One region of the Kitasatospora sp. NRRL B-11411 genome, then DNA from elsewhere that is predicted to be linked to it. Evidence: predicted binding sites of a transcription regulator. Region 1 holds the regulator's gene; the other holds the start of a gene.

Region 1 (7,359 bases):
ACGCCGCCGCGCCCGGTGTCCGCGTCCAGCAGCGCCTTCACCTGCTGCTGGACCTCGGTGAAGGCGGCGCCCTCGACCGCGGCGAAGCACACCGAGCCGAGGCCGGTCGGGGTGAACCCCTTGGCGGCCTGCAGGGTGAGCGCCGCCGACGGGATGCCGAACAGCTGGTCGAGGTCGGGCTTCACGGGCTTGGTCCGGCCGAACAGGGCGTCCAGGAATCCCACGCGGAAGGCTCCTCACTGGTGGTCGGTGGTGGCGGGCTCAGTGCCCGAGCTCGTCGGAGACCTTCCGCAGCTGGGCCAGCCGCTGCTCCAGCGACGGGTGGGTGGACAGCAGCCGGGAGGCGGTCTCCTTGGCGCTCAGCGCCGGGGCGAAGTAGAAGGCGTTGTACGGCTGGGCCTGCCGCAGGTCCTTGGTGGGGATGGCGCCGATCTGCCCGGTCACCTTGGTCAGGGCCGAGGCCAGCGCGGCGGGCCGGCCGGTCAGCTGGGCGGCGGCGCGGTCGGCGGCCAGTTCGCGGTAGCGGGAGAGCAGCCTGGTCAGCAGGAAGCTGATCGCGTACACCACCATCGAGGCCAGCGGGATCAGCACCATGGCGATCGCCGCGTTCTGGTCGTTGCTGTTGCGGTTGCCGCCGCCCATCATCCCGCTGTAGAAGGCGATCCTGGTCATCGCGCCGGCCAGCACGCCGAGGAACCCGGCCACCGTCATCACCGCGACGTCCCGGTGCGCGACGTGCGACAGCTCGTGGGCCAGCACGCCCTCCAGTTCCTCCGGTTCGAGCCGGCGCAGCAGGCCGGTGGTCACGCAGACCACCGCGTTCTGCGGGTTGCGGCCGGTGGCGAAGGCGTTGGGCATGTCGTTGTCGGCGACCGCGACCCGGGGTTTGGGCATGTCGGCCAGCGCGCAGAGCCGGTCGACCGCGCCGTGCAGCTGCGGGTACTGCTCGGGGGTGACTTGGTGGGCGCCCATCGCCCGCTCGGTGATCTTGTCGGAGAACCAGAACTGGGCGACGAACAGGCCGCCGGAGATCAGCACCACCAGCGGCCAGGCGCCGCGCAGCAGCACGATCAGCAGGCCGGTGAAGCCGACGTAGACCAGCCCGATCAGGAACATGGTGGTGACCATCCGGCCGGTCAGGCCGCGGTCGGGGGTGAACCGGGAGTGCTGTGGCGCCGACATCGCTGCTCCTCCTCGTGCGTCGCGCGGTCCGGACCGCGCCGCCGCGGCCGTCCGTCCCGCTCGCCTTCGATGCTGCCACCGGGCGGCCCCGCGGGCACCATCCGAAACGATGGGAATTCGGTGGGAAAGCGACACGCGCGGGGCGGGCCGCGGGCGCTTCGGTCGAGGATCACGTGGGTGGACCGTTCCTGCCGTCAGGCCCGGGCCGTACACTGGCACGTACGGTTCTGGCACTCTGCCCAGTTGAGTGCCAGGCCGGGTCAGACACCGGGTCAACGGACGACGACGGAGGTGCGTGCCCCATGCCAGAGGACGGCAAGCCCGACGGCCGACTGATCGACACGCGCCCGCCGGTCCGACCGCTCGACGAGCGGCGCCTCGCGGTGCTCCGGGCGATCGTCCAGGACTACGTGGGCACCGAGGAGCCGGTCGGGTCCAAGGCCCTGGTGGAGCGGCACAACCTCGGCGTCTCCCCGGCCACGGTCCGCAACGACATGTCCGCGCTGGAGGAGGAGGGGTACATCCACCAGCCGCACACCAGTGCGGGCCGGATCCCCACCGACAAGGGCTACCGGCTGTTCGTCGACCGGCTCGCCGAGGTCAAGCCGATGACCGCCCCCGAGCGCCGGGCGATCCGGCACTTCCTGGAGGGCGCCGTCGACCTGGACGACGTGGTGGCCCGGACGGTGCGGCTGCTCGCCCAGCTGACCCGGCAGGTCGCGGTGGTCCAGTACCCGTCGCTGACCCGCTCCACGGTGCGGCACATCGAACTGGTGTCGCTCACCCCGACCAAGCTGATGCTGGTGCTGATCACCAACACCGGCCGGGTCGAGCAGCGGATGGTCGACTGCCCGGCCCCGGTCGGCGAGGCGCTGCTCGGGGAGCTGCGGGCCAAGCTCAACGGGATGGCGGGCGGCTGCCGGCTGCCCGAGGTGCCGACCGTCCTGGAGGACCTGCCGGCCGGCTTCGAGCCCGCCGACCGGCCCGCGGTCAGCACCGTGCTGGCGGTCCTGTTCGAGGCGCTGGCCGAACAGAACGAGGAACGGATCATGCTGGCGGGCACCGCCAACCTGACGCGTTTCGGCCATGATTTCCCGCTCACCATCCGGCCGGTCCTGGAGGCCCTGGAGGAGCAGGTGGTGCTGTTGCGCCTGCTGGGTGAGACGGCGGACTCGGCGATGACGGTCCGGATCGGCCACGAGATCGCCTACGAGGGGCTCAATTCCACGTCGGTGGTCTCGGTCGGTTACGGTTCGGGCGACCAGAGCGTGGCAAAGCTGGGAGTGATCGGTCCGACCCGGATGGATTACCCGGGCACAATGGGGGCGGTGCGCGCGGTGGCACGGTACGTCGGCCAGATCCTGGCGGAGTCGTAGCGGGGCGGCCGCAGCGGAACGGCGCAACAAGCAGCGTGCTGTCGCAGGCACTTCTAGAGGCGGAACAAACCGGAGCATTTGGTGGCCACGGACTACTACGCGGTACTCGGCGTCCGACGCGACGCGGGGCAGGACGAGATCAAGAAGGCGTTCCGGCGCCTCGCCCGTGAACTGCACCCGGACGTGAACCCGGACCCGAAGACGCAGGAGCGGTTCAAGGAGATCAACGCCGCCTACGAGGTCCTCTCCGACCCGCAGAAGCGGCAGGTCTACGACCTCGGCGGCGACCCGCTGTCGCCCAACGGCGGCGGCGCGGGCGGCTTCGGCGCTGGCGCGGCCGGGTTCGGCTTCTCCGACATCATGGACGCCTTCTTCGGCGCCGCGACCGGCCAGCGCGGCCCGCGCTCGCGCACCCGCCGCGGCCAGGACGCCATGATCCGGCTGGAGATCACCCTGGAGGAGGCCGCGTTCGGCACCACCAAGGAACTCCAGGTCGACACCGCCGTCACCTGCACCACCTGCAACGGCGAGGGCGCCGCGCCCGGCACCTCCGCGCAGACCTGCGACATGTGCCGCGGCAAGGGCGAGGTCTCCCAGGTCACCCGGTCCTTCCTGGGCCAGGTCATGACCTCCCGCCCCTGCCCGCAGTGCCAGGGCTTCGGCACCGTCGTCCCCACCCCGTGCCCGGAGTGCGCCGGCGACGGCCGGGTCCGCGCCCGCCGCACCCTCACCGTCAAGATCCCGGCCGGCGTCGACAACGGCACCCGGATCCAGCTGGCCGGCGAGGGCGAGGTCGGCCCCGGCGGCGGCCCCGCCGGCGACCTGTACGTGGAGATCGCCGAGACCAGCCACCCGACCTTCCAGCGGCGCGGCGACGACCTGCACTGCACCGTCACCATCCCGATGACCGCCGCCTCGCTCGGCACCCAGGTGCCGCTGCAGACCCTCGACGGCCTGGAGGAGGTCGACATCCGGCCCGGCACCCAGTCCGGCCAGTCGATCCCGCTGCACGGCCGCGGCATCACCCACCTGCGCGGCGGCGGCCGGGGCGACCTGATAGTGCACGTCGAGGTGCAGACGCCCACCAAGCTCGACCCGGAGCAGGAGGAGCTGCTGCGCCGGCTCGCCATGCTGCGCGGCGAGGAGCGTCCCTCCGGGCAGTTCGCGCCCGGCCAGCAGGGCCTGTTCTCCCGGCTGAAGGACGCCTTCAACGGCCGGTGAGACCCGAACGACCCGGGCCGGGAACGGTGCAGGGGCTGCGCGCCCCCGCCGTTCCCGGCCGGCTTTTTTGACGGCTCCGGTTCCGGCCGGGCTCCTGCTGAGAGGACCGCTGCACCGATGACCGCACCCGTGTTCGTCGTCGACGACCTGACCGGGACCGCCCCCGGCGCCACCGTCCGCCTCGACGGCCCCGAAGGCCGGCACGCCGTCGCCGTCAAGCGCCTGGAGCCCGGCGAGGCGCTCACCCTCGCCGACGGCCGCGGCCGCGGCGCGGACGGCACCGTCGCCGCGCTGCACGGCAAGGACGCCCTCGACGTGCTGGTCACCGCCGTCCGCGAGGAACCCGCCCCCGCGCCCCGGATCACCGTCGTCCAGGCCCTGCCCAAGGGCGACCGCGGCGAACTCGCCGTCGAGACCATGACCGAAGCCGGCATCGACGCGATCGTGCCCTGGGCCGCCGCCCGCTGCATCACCCAGTGGAAGGGCGAACGCGGCGCCAAGGCGCTCGCCAAGTGGCGGGCCACCGCGCGCGAGGCCGGCAAGCAGTCGCGGCGGCTGCGCTTCCCGGAGGTCCGGGACGCGGTGACCACCCGGCAGCTGCTGCCGCTGCTCGCGGCCGCGAGCTTCGCGGCCGTCCTGCACGAGGAGGGCTCGCTGCCGCTCGCCGCCGCCGCGCTGCCGGCCGACGGCGAGATCGTCCTGGTGGTCGGACCCGAGGGGGGCGTCTCCCCGGACGAGATCGCCGCCTTCGCGGAGGCCGGCGCCGCGCCGTACCGGCTCGGCCCGTCCGTCCTGCGCACCTCCACGGCGGGCGTCGCGGCCGGCGCGCTGCTGCTGGGCCGCACGGGGCGCTGGGGGTAGCGGGGCGGGACCGCTGCGCGGGACGCGGACACGCGGAGACGCGGGGGAGAGCTGCTGCGCGGGCGGGATGGTGCGAAGCCGGGGGCGCGGGGAGACCTGCTGCGCGGGCTGGGGTTGCACAACCAGGGGCGCGGGGAACTGCGCGCAGCGGGAGTCGCACGTTGGTGCGGTCGCGGGATAGTGCAACACACTGTCCTGCGAGGCGATCTGGCTGCGGGTGCTCGGTTGGCCGCGCAGTTCCCCGCGCCCCTGCTTTCGCAGGGGCGGGCGCAGCAGTTCTCTGACGTTCCGTGAGGTTCGCCGCCTAGGGTGGCAGGATGACGGAATCGACGCGCGGGTATTTGCGCCACCCCCACTTGCACGGTGACGCCGTGGCTTTCGTGGCTGAGGACGACGTCTGGCTGGCGCCCGTGGACGGCGGGCGGGCCTGGCGGGTGACGGCGGATCAGGCGCCTTCGGGGGCGGTGCGGTTCTCGCCGGACGGGGGGTCGCTGGCTTGGACGTCGGCCCGGGACGGGGCGCCGGAGGTGCACGTCGGGCCGGTGGAGGGTGGTCCGGCCAGGCGGTTGACGTACTGGGGGAATCCGTTCACCGCGCTGGTGGGGTGGACCGCGGACGGGCGGCCGATCGCCATCACCGCCGCGGGGCAGGAGACCATCCGGCGGACCTGGGCGTTCGCGTTGCCGCTGGACGGCGGGGAGCCGGAGCGGCTGCCGTACGGGCCGATCGGCGCGCTGGCGTTCGAGCCGGTGCCGGCGGGGGCCAGCGGGGGGCGGGTGCTGCTCGGGACGCACAACCGGGAGGCCGCGCACTGGAAGCGCTACCGGGGCGGCCGGGCCGGGAAGCTGTGGATCGGCGGCGGTGGGTTCGAGCGCCTGCACGCCGACCTGGACGGGCAGTTGGAGTGCCCGATGTGGGTCGGTGACCGGGTCGCGTTCCTGTCCGACCACGAGGGCGTCGGGCGGCTGTACTCCAGCCTCCCGGACGGCTCCGACCTGCGCGCGCACGGCCCGGCCGGGCACGGCTTCTACGCCCGGCAGGCGTCCACCGACGGCGCCCGGGTGATCTGGCAGAGCGCCGGCGAGCTGTGGCTGCTGGACGACCTGGACGGTGCCGAGGCGCGCCGCCTGGACGTCCGTCCGGCCGGGCCGCGCACCCGGCGGCAGCCGCACCCGACGCCCGCCGCCGGGCAGGTGGAGACCGCCGCCCCGGACCGCACCGGCCGGGCCGCGGCCGTGGTGGTGCGCGGCACCGTGCACTGGGTCACCCACCGGGAGGGCCCGGCCCGGGTGCTGGACGAGACGCCCGGGGTGCGGGGCAGGCTGGCCCGGGTCGTCCCGGGCGAGGACGGTGCGCAGGGCGCGGTGTGGGTCACCGACGCGGAGGGCGACGACGCGCTGGAGTACGCCCCGGCGGTGCTGGGCGCGGAGCGGCGGCGGCTGGCGGCCGGGCGGCTCGGCCGGGTGCGCGGCCTGGCGGTCTCGCCGGACGGCAAGCAGCTCGCGGTGGCCTCGCACGACGGCCGGGTGCTGCTGGTGGCGCTCAGCGACGGCGCGGTCAACGAGCTGGCGCGCAGCGGCGACGGCGAGGTCGCCGGGCTGGTGTTCAGCCCGGACTCGGCGTGGCTGGCCTGGTCGCAGCCGGTGCTGGGCCCGTGGTCGCTGCGCCAGATCATGCTCGCCGACCTGACCTCGCGCACCGTCAGCGAGGCGACCCCGCAGCGCTTCCACGACTACTCGCCGGCCTTCACCGCGGACGGCAGGCACCTGGCGTTCCTGTCGGTGCGCACCTTCGACCCGGTGTACGACCAGCACGCCTTCGACCTGTCCTTCCCCGGCGGCACCCGCCCGTACCTGCTGACGCTGGCCGCCGACACCCCGTCGCCGTTCGGCCCGCAGCGCGGCGGGCGGCCGGTCGGCGGCGAGGAGGAGGACGCCAAGGAGGGCGAGAAGGACGCGGTGCCCGGCACCCGGGTCGACCTGGAGGGCCTGGCCGACCGGATCGTGCCGTTCCCGGTGGAGGCCGGCCGGTTCGGCGTGCTGCGGGCGGCGAAGGACGGGGTGCTGTGGACCAGGTACCCGTTCAGCGGCGAACTCGGCGACAGCGCCGCCTCGTTGGACGAGGAGCCGGCCCGCACCGCGCTGGAGCGGTTCGACCTGAAGAAGCGCCGGGCGGAGGAACTGCTCAGCGGCGTCGACGCGTTCGCGGTCAGCGGCGACGGCGCCCGGCTGGCCGTGCTGGACGGCGGCACGCTGCGGATCGTGCCCGCCGACCAGAAGGCCGGCGAGGACGAGGAGGTGGACGTCGACCTCGACCGGGTCCGGGTCACCGTCGACCCGGCCGCCGAGTGGCGGCAGATGTTCGACGAGAACGGCCGCCTGATGCGCGACAACTTCTGGCGCGCCGACCTGAACGGCGTCGACTGGACGGGCGTGCTGGCGCGGTACCGGCCGCTGGTCGAGCGGATCGGCAGCCACGCCGACCTGGTCGACCTGCTCTGGGAGACGGTCGGCGAGCTCGGCACCTCGCACGCCTACGTGCTGCCGCCCGGCCGCGGCACCGAGGCGGCCCGGCTGCAGGGCCTGCTCGGCGCGGACCTGGTGCGCGACGGCGAGGTGTGGCGGGTCGCCCGGGTGCTGCCCGGCGAGTCCTCCGACCCGCGGGCCCGCTCCCCGCTGGCCGCGCCCGGCGCGGCGATCCGCCCCGGCGACGCGGTGCT
Region 2 (7,359 bases), on a different contig from region 1:
CGCCGGAGAGCGCCCGGCCGATGGCGACCCGCTGCTGCTGGCCGCCGGACATGTCCTCCGGGAAGCGGTCGGCGAGTTCGCCGATGCCCAGTTCGGCGAGCACCTCGCGCGCCTCGGCGCGGGCGGTGCGGGCCGACACGCCCTCCAACTCCCGTGGCAGCGCGATGTTCTCCGCGGCCGTCAGGGACGGGATCAGGTTGTACGACTGGAACACGTAGCCCACCGAGCGGCGGCGCACGTCGGCCAGCTTCGCCCGGCTCAGCCCCTCCAGCGGTGCGCCCTCCACCAGCACGCGCCCGCTGGAGGGGCGGTCCAGGCCGCCGGCCAGCGCGAGCAGCGTGGACTTGCCGGAGCCGGACGGGCCCATCACGGCCAGGAACTCCCCGGCCCGCACCTCCAGGTCGATCGGGTGCAGCGCGTGCACCTCGGCCGCGCCCCGGCCGTGCACCCGGCCGACTCCCTCCAGGCGCAGGACGGCCTGCGCGTTCGATCCGGTCATGGCTCCCCCTCGGAACAGCGGAACGTCTTGCATACCGAGTATGTATAGCCGCCGGACGACGATGACTCAAGTCTGCGTCATAAGTCGGTGAACTACATATAGGCTGGATCACACCCGCCCACCGCAACCGAGGGAGCCCGAGGGAGCACAATGGCCGCCATGACCGCATCGCTGTCCGCGCGCTGGCACGACCTGCTCACCCGCTGCGGCGCCACCGCCGACCCCGAGCCCTACGCCCGCGACCTGCTCGCCCGCTGGGCCGAGCCGCAGCGCCGCTACCACACCACCGCCCACCTCGAAGCCGTCCTCGACCGGATCGACGAACTCGCCGCCCACGCCGACGACCCCGACGCCGTCCGGCTCGCCGCCTGGTTCCACGACGCCGTCTACCGCCCCGACCGCTCCGAGAACGAGGAGCGCAGCGCCGCCCTCGCCTGCCGCGCCCTGCGCGAGGCCGGCCTGCCCGAACCCCTGGTCCACGAGACCGACCGCCTGGTCCGGCTCACCACCGACCACCACCCCGCCCCCGGCGACCGCAACGGCGAGGTGCTCTGCGACGCCGACCTCGCCGTCCTCGGCGGGCCGCCCGAGCAGTACGCCGCCTACGCCGCCGCCGTCCGCGCCGAGTACTCCTTCGTCCCGCCGGACGCCTTCCGCGAGGGCCGCGCCGCCGTCCTGCGCCAGCTGCTCGCCCTGCCCGCCCTCTACCGCACCCCCGAGGCCCACGCCCGCTACGACGCCCGGGCCCGCACCAACATGCACGCCGAACTGGCCGCCCTGGAAGCCTGACCCCGGCCCCTCAGCCCTTCGACACCTTCCGCACCTTCGACACCTTCCGCACCCGGAGCCCCGCCGCCGTCAGCCGGGCCACCAGCTCCCTGCTGCCCACCGGCAGCGCGCCCAGCGCCACCGCCCGCTCGTACCAGGCCGCCGGGATGTCGAAGTGGTCCCGGTCGAAACCCTTCGCGGGCGCGCCCAACTCGGCGGCGAAGGCGTGCAGTTCGTCCAGCGACACGTCACTGACCAGGTGCGACCACCACTTGCCGTGCCCCGGCCAGTCCGGAGGGTCGATCAGGATCACGCGAGCCCGCCGACCGGCGCGACCACCACGCCGCGCTTGCCGCACACCCAGTGCGGATCGGGCCCGAGCTCCGGCTCGACCCCGAGCGCGTGCGGGTCGTCCTCCTGCTCCGCGCAGGCGATGCACAGCGGCCAGCGCCCGTACGACTCCAGCAGCGCGTCCTGCACGTCCTGCGCCACCAGCCCGAGCACGAACTCCCGCCCGTCCGGCCACTGTTCGAGCCACCAACGGCGGTGGGTGACGGCGTCCTCCACCAGCGAGACGATCGCCGCGTCGGCAACGTCCCGGGCGGTGAGGTCGGCGAGGATCAGCGCCCGCGCGCTGTGCAGGGCGGCTTCGATGTCGGAACTGGCCATCCGCCCATTGTCCCGCACTCCGCTACGGCAACGGGAAGCCCGTCGTGTCCAACGTGATCCCGAACGGCTCCGGCAGTTCGACGGGCTTCCCGAACGGCACCCGCACGCTCTGCCCGTACGCCCCGTCGGAGGGTTCGGAGTAGAGCGTCACCGTCGGCCCGGGCTGGTCGAAGCGGTCGATCAGCAGGTACAGCGGAACGGGCGCGTGCGCGTAGCCCCGGAGCTTCTTCGTCCGGTCCTGCCGGGCCGTGCTGCGCGAGGTGATCTCGACGGCCAGCAGAATGTCCGCCGCGTCGAACCGTCGGCCTCCCCTCTTCCTCATGACGCTGTTCGTCCTCGAGGCAGTCGGGCCCCAAGTCGCCGAAACCGTCCATGGCCCCAGCGTCCCACGGAGGAGTGACCGGGGCGAGAACGCCGCGAGGGCGGCCTCCCGAAGGAGGCCGCCCTCACGGACGAACGCGTTGGAGCGCCTGATCCCGAGGGGGATCAGAAGTCCATGTCACCGCCCGGCATGCCGCCGCCGGCGGCCGCGGCGGCCTTCTCCGGCTTGTCGGCGATGACGGCCTCGGTGGTGAGGAACAGCGCCGCGATGGAGGCGGCGTTCTGCAGGGCGGAGCGGGTGACCTTGGCCGGGTCGATGATGCCGGAGGCGACCAGGTCGACGTACTCGTTGGTCGCGGCGTTCAGGCCGTGGCCGGCGGGCAGGTTGCGGACCTTCTCGACCACGACGCCGCCCTCGAGGCCGGCGTTGGTCGCGATCTGCTTGATCGGGGCCTCCAGCGCCACGCGGACGATGTTGGCACCGGTGGCCTCGTCGCCCTCCAGCTCCAGCTTCTCGAACGCGACACCGGCCTGCAGCAGGGCGACGCCGCCACCGGCGACGATGCCCTCCTCGACGGCGGCCTTGGCGTTGCGCACCGCGTCCTCGATGCGGTGCTTGCGCTCCTTGAGCTCGACCTCGGTGGCCGCGCCGGCCTTGATGACGGCCACGCCGCCCGCGAGCTTCGCCAGGCGCTCCTGGAGCTTCTCGCGGTCGTAGTCCGAGTCGGAGTTCTCGATCTCGGCGCGGATCTGGTTGACCCGGCCGGCGACCTGGTCGCTGTCGCCGCCGCCGTCGACGATGGTGGTCTCGTCCTTGGTGATGACGACCTTGCGGGCGGTGCCCAGCAGGTCGACGCCGGCGTTCTCCAGCTTGAGGCCGACCTCCTCGGAGATCACGGTGCCGCCGGTCAGGATGGCGATGTCGCCGAGCATGGCCTTGCGGCGGTCGCCGAAGCCCGGGGCCTTGACGGCGACGGACTTGAAGGTGCCGCGGATCTTGTTCACGACCAGGGTCGACAGGGCCTCGCCCTCGACGTCCTCGGCGATGATGACGAGCGGCTTGCCGCTCTGCATGACCTTCTCCAGCAGCGGGAGGAGGTCCTTGACCGAGGAGATCTTGGAGTTGGCGATGAGGATGTACGGGTCCTCGAAGCTCGCCTCCATGCGCTCCAGGTCGGTGGCGAAGTAGGCGGAGATGTAGCCCTTGTCGAAGCGCATGCCCTCGGTGAGCTCGAGCTCCAGGCCGAAGGTGTTGCTCTCCTCGACGGTGATGACGCCTTCCTTGCCGACCTTGTCCATGGCCTCGGCGATGAGCTCGCCGATCTGGGTGTCGGCGGCCGAGATGGAGGCGGTGGAGGCGATCTGCTCCTTGGTCTCCACGTCCTTGGCCTGGGCCAGCAGCTGGTCGGAGACGGCGGCGACGGCCTTCTCGATGCCGCGCTTGAGGGCCATCGGGTTGGCGCCGGCGGCGACGTTGCGCAGACCCTCGCGGACGAGCGCCTGGGCGAGCACGGTGGCGGTGGTGGTGCCGTCACCCGCGACGTCGTCGGTCTTCTTGGCGACCTCCTTGACCAGCTCGGCGCCGATCTTCTCGTACGGGTCCTCGAGCTCGATCTCCTTGGCGATGGAGACACCGTCGTTGGTGATCGTGGGGGCGCCCCACTTCTTCTCCAGGACGACGTTGCGACCCTTGGGGCCGAGCGTGACCTTCACGGCGTCGGCAAGCTGGTTCATGCCACGCTCAAGGCCGCGGCGGGCTTCCTCGTCAAAGGCGATGATCTTGGCCATCAGAAGTGGTCCTCCGGGACACGGTCGACTGCTCGGACCAAGGGGTGCCCGCGACGGACGGCCCAGGAGAGCGGGGGTCCCTTCCCCTACCGCTTCCGGGGCCTCACCGGCCCGGTCCGTTTGTCACTCTCACACGGTGAGTGCTAACGCCAATGATTAGCACTCTGGGGTGGCGAGTGCAAGCCCATTGGGGCCCCGCCGACCGGCCGCCGGGCAACCCGCGGGCCGCCCGGAAAGCCCGCAGGCCCGCCCCGGACGCGTCGCGTCGGGGCGGGCCTGCGGGTTTCGGTGCGTGGCGGTCCGCCGGGGCCGTCAGGCGCCGGCGGCGCGGACCATGTCGGCCTGCGGACCCTTCTGACCCTGCGAGATCTCGAACTCGACCCGCTGGCCCTCTTCCAGGGTGCGGTAGCCGTCCATCTGGATCGCGCTGTAGTGGACGAACACGTCCGCTCCACCGTCGACCGCGATGAAGCCGTAGCCCTTCTCGGCGTTGAACCACTTGACGGTGCCCTGAGCCATTCCGAACTCCCCTTGTGCTGTGCTGGCCCTTCAGAGATCCGCAGGACGCGGACCCGGAGGTCTGGAAGACCGGCCTGGGGACTCCCCCCCGTACGGCGCAGCCTCTGTCGCGGCTGAATGTATCCGGATATGCGCCCTCTGCAACAGGCCCAATTTGCGGGGAACCCCGCCGCCCGGCGGGGGATATTTCGGAACGAAAGGCGCATCCGTCGACAATTGCCACGGGACATAACGGACGCGTCGCCGCAAAACGACGGAACAATTCTGACGGCGGCCTGACAGAACAGGCGGAAAGCTCCCCGGCGGACGTCTCAGCGCGCGGGACGGAAGCGAGGCGGAAGCGGGGGCGGAACGGGTTCTGCACGGGCGGAGCGCGGTGCGGAAAACGAGGATTGAACCGGGCCGTGGAGGGGAACGGACCTGACCGGAACTCTACTCCCCCGAACCGGTCGGAATTCCGGCGACCCGCCGCGCCGGAAAACCGCAGGTAACCGGGCCGCCGGGCCCCGGCGCGCAACGGGCCGCCGCCCGGTCCGGAAAAAGGAATTCCGGACCGAACGGCGGCCGCGGGAATGCGGGCGGTTCAGCAGCCGCCGGCCACCGCCGGAATGATCGACACCGAGGCGCCGTCCTTGATCTCGGTCTCCAGGCCCTCGGCGAAGCGCACGTCGTCGTCGTTCACGTACACGTTGACGAAGCGGCGCAGCTTGCCGGTGTCGTCCAGCAGGCGGGCGGCGATGCCGGCGTGGTTCGCCTCCAGGTCCGCGATGACGGCGGACAGGGTCGCGCCCTCGGCGGTCACCTCGGCGGCGCCGCCGGTGTAGGTGCGCAGGATGGTCGGGATGCGGACGGTGGCGCTCATGCGGTGCTCCTCGGGCGTGGGGCGGCGTGGGGGGGTGTCAGGCGGTGGCGAGGCCGGCGGCGCGGAAGGACTCCAGCGTCGGGCGGATCACGGCGGTCATGCCGGCGTCGGCGACCGCGTCGAGGGTCTTGAGGCCGTCGCCGGTGTTGATCGCGACGGTCTCCTTGGACGGGTCCAGCAGGCCGGTCTCGACCAGCTTCTTCAGCACGCCCACGGTGACGCCGCCCGCGGTCTCGGCGAAGATCCCCTCGGTGCGGGCGAGCAGCTTGATCGCCTCGACCACCTCGGCGTCGGTGACGTCCTCGACCGCGCCGCCGGTGCGGCGGGCGATGTCCAGCACGTACGGGCCGTCGGCCGGGTTGCCGATCGCCAGCGACTTGGCGATGGTGTCCGGCTTGACCGGCTTGATCACGTCGCGGCCGGCCTTGAAGGCGGCGGAGACCGGGGAGCAGCCCTCGGCCTGGGCGCCGAAGATCTTGTACGGCTTGTCCTCGACCAGGCCGAGCTTGATCAGCTCCTGCAGGCCCTTGTCGATCTTGGTGAGCTGGGAGCCGGAGGCGATCGGGATGACGAGCTGGTCGGGCAGCCGCCAGCCGAGCTGCTCGCAGATCTCGAACGCCAGGGTCTTGGAGCCCTCGCCGTAGTACGGGCGCAGGTTGACGTTCACGAAGCCCCAGCCCTCGCCGGCCGGGTCGCCGATCAGCTCGGAGCAGAAGCGGTTCACGTCGTCGTAGTTGCCGTCGATGCCGACCAGCTCGCCGCCGTACACGCCGGCCATCACGACCTTGCCCTGCTCCAGGTCGTGCGGGATGAACACGCAGGACTTGAAGCCGGCCCGGGCGGCCGCGGCGCCCACCGCGCCGGCCAGGTTGCCGGTGGAGGAGCAGGACAGCGTGGTGAAGTCGAAGGCCCGGGCGGCCTCGATCGCGCAGGCCACCACCCGGTCCTTGAAGGAGTGGGTCGGATTGCCCGAGTCGTCCTTGATGTGCAGCTGCGCGGTGAAGCCCAGCTCGCGGCCCAGGTTGTCGGCCTTGACCAGCGGGGTCCAGCCCGGGTTCAGGTTCGGCTTGCCGGCCACGTCTGCCGGGACGGGCAGCAGCGGGGCGTAGCGCCAGATCGACGCCGGGCCGGCCTCGATCCGCTTGCGCAGCTCCTCGGCGTCGTAGCCCGCGTAGTCGTAGGCGATCTCCAGCGGGCCGAAGCACTCCAGGCAGGCGAAGCTCGGGCCGAGCGGGAAGCGCGTTCCGCACTCCCGACAGGACAGCGCGGTCGCGGGACCGAGGTCGACGGCGGTGGGTGCGGCGGTGTCAACAGCCATGGTGGCGAGGCCCTTTCTCCTCATCTTCCCCGGAGCGCGGTCGCGTCCGGGACGGAATTGGCACCTGTCCCGCCGGGCCTGCTGGCCGCGCGGGAGGGTTGCCGGGACTTCAACGGGCCGTTCCCTCAGTCCCTCTGGATGAGCTCTGTGAAGTTGTGGTCGTACGCTGCGAGCGACCCCCGGGTGCGAAGGCACGATCGCAATACGAAGACTGTATCCGAAGGCCCGCGCGGACCCACCCCCGCGTCCGACACCCGAGACGAACCGACACAGGGAGCGAGACTTGCCGGAGCAGCCCGAGCCCGGGGTCCTGCCGGAGGTGGCCGACTGGCTGCGCCGCCGATCGTGGACGGCCGCCGACCGGCCGCTCGACCTGCTGCTGGCCGCCAAACGCGCCGCCGGGGCGGCCGGCACCGTCAGCGTGGTGCTGCCCGCGCTGGACGAGGAGCCCACCGTCGGCGAGATCGTCGCCGCGATCCGCACCGAGCTGGTCGAGCGCGTCCCGCTGGTCGACGAACTGGTGGTGGTCGACTCCGGCTCGCAGGACGGCACCGCCGCCGCCGCGGCCGCCGCCGGCGCCCGGGTGGTGCACCGCGACGCGATCCTGCCCCGGCT

What was found. The regulator HrcA, encoded in region 1, represses chaperone genes, less so after heat shock. The targets are predictions, from matches to a motif close to TTNGCACTCNGNNNNNCNGAGTGCNAA.
Region 2: the regulator HrcA is predicted to act here: its motif matches at 4,166-4,192, upstream of groL (chaperonin GroEL).

Annotation. Positions count from the first base shown of each region.
Region 1 is NZ_JOGH01000010.1:127,299-134,657, reverse strand. Features, by position in the region: gene IH44_RS0107580 (hypothetical protein) at 1-224, opposite strand, end outside; gene htpX (zinc metalloprotease HtpX) at 262-1,182, opposite strand; gene hrcA (heat-inducible transcriptional repressor HrcA) at 1,485-2,558, shown strand; gene dnaJ (molecular chaperone DnaJ) at 2,640-3,779, shown strand; gene IH44_RS0107560 (16S rRNA (uracil(1498)-N(3))-methyltransferase) at 3,897-4,640, shown strand; gene IH44_RS0107555 (S41 family peptidase) at 4,958-7,359, shown strand, end outside.
Region 2 is NZ_JOGH01000006.1:75,361-82,719, forward strand. Features, by position in the region: gene IH44_RS0104740 (ABC transporter ATP-binding protein) at 1-499, opposite strand, end outside; gene IH44_RS0104745 (hypothetical protein) at 659-1,288, shown strand; gene IH44_RS0104750 (DUF4031 domain-containing protein) at 1,299-1,580, opposite strand; gene IH44_RS0104755 (hypothetical protein) at 1,577-1,936, opposite strand; gene IH44_RS0104760 (Uma2 family endonuclease) at 1,959-2,258, opposite strand; gene groL (chaperonin GroEL) at 2,423-4,045, opposite strand; gene IH44_RS0104770 (cold-shock protein) at 4,358-4,564, opposite strand; gene IH44_RS0104775 (MoaD/ThiS family protein) at 5,148-5,426, opposite strand; gene thrC (threonine synthase) at 5,464-6,744, opposite strand; SAM riboswitch class I at 6,762-6,889, opposite strand; gene IH44_RS0104785 (glucosyl-3-phosphoglycerate synthase) at 7,028-7,359, shown strand, end outside.